2 regions of the Paenibacillus sp. FW507-14B1B genome follow, and region 1 is predicted to be linked to the other one. Evidence: riboswitches for the same ligand, from Rfam matches in the RefSeq annotation. Region 1 holds a riboswitch; the other holds the start of a gene.
What was found. Region 1 has a riboswitch for thiamine pyrophosphate ahead of tenA (thiaminase II). Riboswitches for the same ligand answer to the same signal wherever they lie in the genome.

Region 1 (3,148 bases):
GCTCCATAGAAGGCAAGACCTGCTGCGCCTGATAACATAAGATTCGGCTCTATGGCTGCAAAAGCCCCTAATACAGAAGTTAATAGACAACCCGCTCCGGTTACTTTTGTAAGCAGCTCATGTCCACCACTTATAACCCGTACGGTCGTACCATCCGTGATGACATCCTCTTCTCCCGTAATGACAACCGTTGTCTTCAACTCCTGTGCTGCTCGAATGGCTAGACTCACATGACTTTCACCCGCACTGCCACCGCCATCCACGCCTTTAATCTCCCGCGATTCGCCGACAAGATGAGCAACTTCGGCCGCATTTCCCCGTACAAGCGAAATCTGAACCTCCTTCAAAATACGCAGCGCTGACTCCGTTCGAAACGTTGTAGCTCCGGCACCTACAGGGTCCAACAGGACCGGAACTCCATGCGCATTCGCTGAACGTCCCGCGATAATCATGGCATCCACCAATTCACGAGACAATGTTCCAATGTTCAGCACTAGCGCCCCTGCAATTTTTGCCATATCGGCAACCTCATCGGGTGAATACGCCATAACAGGGGATGCACCTAACGCATAAAGACCATTTGCCGTAAAATTAGTCACCACCACATTCGTCATATTATGTACAAGCGGTTTATGCTGCTGCACCTTCCCTAGTAACTCGGAAACCTCTTTATCTAACATCACACTCATCAGCCTCACTTTGTCGTTATGATGATGGAATACACTAAGAATTCACAGAACAGATCGCCTGCATCTGAACCGGCCACTCTTCCTGACGGTAAGCCATATCCCAGAACAAATACTCTAGCTGACAGCTAAGCATGAAATGCTCGGTCATGCGTGAACGCTCAGCAGCCGTGGCCTCCAAGGCCCAAGCATCGAGTTCATTGCAGAATTTAATGGTCGCACCATCCGCACGGTTGCCATAGAATGTGATCCATTCATAGAACGGGTGAGACTCATCTGGATTAACTTCCTTCATCAGCTTTTGCCCAATCTCAAGATACGTCCAAGGACAAGGTAGCAGCACCGCCATAATCTCACCCAGACTTCCTTCGTGAGCCACGGTCAACATATGGCGTATATAATGATGTGCTGACGGAGCCAGCGGATACCCCTGCATATCCTCATACCTAACCCCTGCTTCATGACAAAAATTCTGATGTGGATGTACCTCGCTATGTAGAATAAATGATATCTGTTCATTGAATACAGCAATCTCTTCTCTTGTCGTGCACTTAGAAATGGCAATCCCATAAATCCGCATGTATGCATTCAAATACTCATAATCCTGTTTGATATAATGAACCAGCTGTTCCTTCGTTAGCTTACCTTCTGCTATTCCTCTCACAAAGGGATGTTCAAATATGGCCTGAAAAATACCGTCCGCCTGTTGACGGAGCTCTTGTGTGAAACTCATAAGTCTTCCACCTCCAATTTTTTTGAAGAGCAGAAAGTCCCGTAAGAGTAACCACTTTCAGTAGACGCCAAAAAAAGCCGCCCCGAAAGCTGGAGCGGCTTCATCTATTTCAATCATTGCATAAGGATAAGGCAATAATGATATGACCGACTCCACTTTCCTACGCTAGTATGAACTAGATCAGGTTCAAAGGGTCCAAGATACTCTCTTGTCTCAGCCGCCAACGGCTCCCCTAGTGGACTTTCTATTCTATTGTCAATTACTGTACACAGGATTGGGATAGATGTCAAACGAACAAACTCCTAATCTATTCCTCCCCCTCTTTAATATACGCCAATAGCTCCATTACAATTTCTGCTACGGCATCCTCTTTCGGTAGTTGGATAAATTGACTGGCTCTCACAATATCCTCCTTAAATAAATCGATAAGCTGTATCATCGCATCTGGATCATTGTCCTGCGCTGCTTCTAGCAATGCTAGAAACTCACGGTCTGTGATAACTGGTTGATCATTCTTCGTTTCCATCGGTTCACCGCCTGTTGACTTATATTCAGCTCGCGTGCTACTTCGGATTCCGTCTGATCCTGTATGTACAGTTTATAAATAATGATCTTGCCTTGAGGGGGAAGTGTATTTATCAGCTGTTCAACCAACATTCTGTTCTCAGCTTGATCTGTAAAGTTCACTTTCGTATACATGCGTTCAAGATCATAGAAGGTACACTCCCGTTTCTTCAACGTCTTAGCGCGATATTGAATCCTCCAGCCAATCCGGTGGACCTCTCCCTGAACTCGCTCAAAAGCCGTCTGACCTGTATTCAATTCTTCATCCACTCCATTCTGTTAAGTTGCAAAGATAGACAATCAACACCAAAATATAAGAACACTTGTTCTGTTTATTCTATACAATACCACTTTTTATGGTGTTTGTAATGTTGATTTTATGAATTTTCTAAGGTCATTTGAAAGATGTTCTATATAGAAAATGATTATTTTTCAAAAAAATAATTCTAGTGGTTGTATTTCTTATGTAACAATTACCTATATAGGTGAAGGCACCTAACAATAAAGAAACGAGATGAACTTGGGAAGAGGTTCATCTCGATTCTTCACTTCCCTTTTGTATACGGCCTTTCATACTATAAATGAGGGAGTTGTATGGATATGAATATGAAAAAAGTTCTGTATGTACCTTTAGATGATCGACCGGTAAACCTAGATGATGTGATTGTTCAAGGAAGATCCGCTGGCATTGAAGTGATTACGCCATGCTTGGAGGATATCAAGAACCGAATGGATTCTCAGAAGACCGCTTCAGACAACACACTCCTGAGCACATCTTCGCCTACATTCGGTAACACAACCAACATTCGCAAGTTCATTCTCGATCATGCAGCAGAGGTTGATGGCTTTATTATCTCTGCAGATATGCTCGCGTATGGAGGACTAATTGGGAGTAGAAGATTGCGTACCAACGGCGGTTCAGCCTACCCAGACTATGATCCTGCAACAACCCACTTACTGGATACCATTCGACTGGTAAAAAAGGCTCATCCTCGCAAACCCATGTATGTGCTTGACACCATTATGAGGCTCGCTACCACAACGTATGTAGAGAATGTGTTCCAGAATGCTTACGATGAATCCCGCAGTTTCATGAAACAACCGAGGAAGAGCGTAGATGAGCTCAGTGAAATTTTAGAAGGTTATGATACGAAACCTGATGGAA
Region 2 (3,148 bases), on a different contig from region 1:
AAGTTTGCTGTGGAGGGAATGGCTGAATGTCTTTCACTAGAGCTTCAGCCGCTCGGAATGGATGTGGTGCTGATCGAGCCAGGAGCTTACGGAACACCGATCTGGGGCAAAGGGTTTAGCGATATAAAAGCAGAGGCTGGATCTCCTTACCAGAAAATGCTGAATAATGTGCTGGATTTCTCCAGAACAACTGCTGAAAAAAGCGGTGATCCGCAGGAGGTTGCCCGACTGGTTGGGGAAATCGCTCGAAGCGCTTCCCCAAAGTTCAGGTATAGAGTCCCATTCGGAACACGGATGACTATTGTAGCTAAGCTGTTACTGCCGTACCGGTTGTTTCGGCATATCGTACTAAGAACGCTTAATAAATAGGCAAGCGATTCTATGATTCTTTTGACGGCTTATGAAGAAGACCTAAAAGTGCGCCCATCTTCACCTTATCTCCGACCGTTAGGTCACCACGAGGCGTGAACGTACCATTCTCTGTTAGAAGAACGACGGTAGAACCAAATTCAAAGTAGGCCAGGTCGTCACCGTTACGCCACTCACTTACGGATGGATCGGCATATTTAATACTGCTGACGTTCATCGCACCGACTTTAACAACAGCGACTTCGCCATGCTCGTGCGTGATATAGGTTATGAGTCTTTCATTACGGCTAAGGACGGAGCGGATGTTCGTCATCGCAAAATCATTCACCGGGTATACCTTACCACGGAGATGCTCACTTTCCGCCTTTTTCCCGGTTACAGGAGAGTGAATTCGGTGATAGTCGGTAGGGCTTAGATATAGCACGAATACATAACCGTTCGTATAATTCTCCATTCGCGGGGAATTAGCGAGCAGATCGCCGATCGTATAATCTTGGCCTTTGACGTTTAGGATGGTACCGGAATGAATAGGACCCATACCGGTAATGACTCCATCTACAGGGCTGGTCATTGCACTGGCCGTTTCATCGATTGCACGCATACCCATCTTCAATCGACGGGAGAAGAATTCGTTCAGTGAACGGTATTCATGAATTTCTTTTTCCGCTTCATGTGCGGGGATTTGATATATTCGTATAAACGTTGGTATCAGATAACGGCTCAATCTGCTGTGGGAAAAGCCTCCCATGATCCGGGATACCCACTTACGGGAAGATAGTTCTGTCATCAGCCTCAGTAATTGTTTAGCCATGTGATTCTCCTTTTACTCATGCATTAACAATGGGCGGATCAAACCATCCGCACTCTGAATTATATTGACATAGAACAGGGGTTAAATCAATAAAAAGGGGAATTTGTAAAAAAGGGACTTGCAAATTTTGGAGATCGTGTGTATTTTTAAGTCAGCTTAAAATCGAATAGGGAATACGGGGGCTTGAGTGAATCAGGCTGAGACTGCAGACATTATTCCGCTGCTGACCGTTAATCTGAACTGGGTAATGCCAGCGTAGAGAATATCCGACCCTCAATCCATAGGGCCTTCTTTCCGTCTGCGCATGTTTCCAGACGGTTTTTTGTTGTGCTCTGATAAAGATCTTAAGTAAGAGAGGGGAAGTTGAGATGCAATCCAGTACTCAAGAAAAGATGAATGCACCTGTCAGAAAAGGACTAAGACTGAGTGATATTTTGGTTACCGTTCTGGTGTCGCTTGTGATTGGTGTGGTGTACCACTTCTGGGGCTCGGTGTACAACCTGTTTAAACCGTTGTTTTTTGAAGCAGATGAGTTGCTGTACGGAATGTGGTTCGCTGCGGCTACTCTTGCTTTTCTACTGATTCGTAAGCCTGGTGTAGCGCTTGTAGCAGAGCTTGCGGCTGCTCATGTGGAGGTATTGTTCGGAAGTGGATGGGGTCTTAACCTGCTGTTATACGGATTAATCCAAGGTTTGGGGGCAGAGCTCGTATTTGCGGCTTTTCGCTATAAAAAGTATTCGGTCTGGGTCGTTGCTCTTGCCGGGGGAGTTTCTGCGGTTGGTTCGATGTTTATGGATTTCTATTTAGCGTATACAGATGACTATGCTTGGTGGTTATTTATTGCCAAGTACAGTATGCGTGTTATCAGTGGGGCCCTGATTGCGGGATATCTCATGTATGTCTTGGCAAATGCGTTGGAACGCACAGGAGTAACCTCACTGCTTCGTCCGGCTTCGGCTAAGGATTACGATGACTTGGATGATCCTCAGCATGTGTGAGAACACAGTTGATCAACATCTGGTACAGGGTGATGAACTAATGAATGCACCTTGTACGGTTTATGTGGAAGACTTGCGGCTGAAGTTTCCGGGCGAGAGTGAGTTGATGTTTAAGGATGTATCATTTGCAGCGAAAAAAGGAGAAAAGGTGCTTCTCCTAGGACCGAGTGGATGTGGTAAATCGACACTGCTTCAGGTGCTTAGTGGCATGATTCCGAATGCAATAGAAGTGCCTATGAAATGCGCGGGACAGCAGATTCCCTCTTCGTGGGCGTATGTGTTTCAGGACCCGGATACACAATTTTGTATGCCGTATGTGGACGAGGAATTGGCTTTTGTGCTGGAAAATCTCGGTGTTCCGCAGGAAGATATGGCTTCTCGGATGAATGAGGTTCTAGGTAAGGTCGGCTTGCAGTTGGATGACCTTCATTTGCCTATCAGTCATCTCTCTCAGGGAATGAAGCAGCGGCTTGCGCTCGCATCTGCTCTACTTCTTCAACCGGATGTACTGTTTCTAGATGAGCCTTCTGCGCTGCTGGACCCAGAGGGAAGAGAACAGATATGGGAAGCCGTGAAATCTGTTTCAGACGGGCGAACGCTCATTATTGTTGAGCACCGGATTGAGGAGATGGTGGAGTATGTCGACCGAGTAGTATTGTTTGGGTCTAGTGGAGTGATTCTCGGTGAAGGTAGACCAGAGCATGTGTTTACAGCTTATCAGCAGGAGTTGAAGGATTACGGAATATGGTACCCCGGGGTGTGGGATGACTACATTCGATCAGAGGCTGGAGCAGATTCGAAGGCAAAAGCAAAGGTTAAGACGGATCATATTTCTGCAACAATGGGACATGGGGAGCTAGCTAGTGATGTGGTTCCTTATGATAGCTTAAGTGAGAATAAAGATCTCGGCAGGATCGGAATAGATATGATCACGCGAAGTGGAGCCCTTCATCCTGTTATGGAATTGCGT

Region 2: it holds a riboswitch for thiamine pyrophosphate, as region 1 does, so the genes downstream of both, AC3WJJ_RS15260 (ECF transporter S component) here and tenA (thiaminase II) in region 1, are expected to answer to the same signal.

What each region holds. Positions count from the first base shown of each region.
Region 1 is NZ_JBYSWS010000005.1:288,869-292,016, forward strand. It holds gene thiM (hydroxyethylthiazole kinase) at 1-680, opposite strand, end outside; gene tenA (thiaminase II) at 724-1,419, opposite strand; TPP riboswitch at 1,560-1,663, opposite strand; gene AC3WJJ_RS22520 (helix-turn-helix domain-containing protein) at 1,727-1,945, opposite strand; gene AC3WJJ_RS22525 (sigma factor-like helix-turn-helix DNA-binding protein) at 1,897-2,253, opposite strand; gene AC3WJJ_RS22530 (DUF4127 family protein) at 2,584-3,148, shown strand, end outside.
Region 2 is NZ_JBYSWS010000002.1:1,427,054-1,430,201, reverse strand. It holds gene AC3WJJ_RS15270 (SDR family oxidoreductase) at 1-369, shown strand, start outside; gene asd (archaetidylserine decarboxylase) at 380-1,180, opposite strand; TPP riboswitch at 1,346-1,459, shown strand; gene AC3WJJ_RS15260 (ECF transporter S component) at 1,549-2,178, shown strand; gene AC3WJJ_RS15255 (ABC transporter ATP-binding protein) at 2,219-3,148, shown strand, end outside.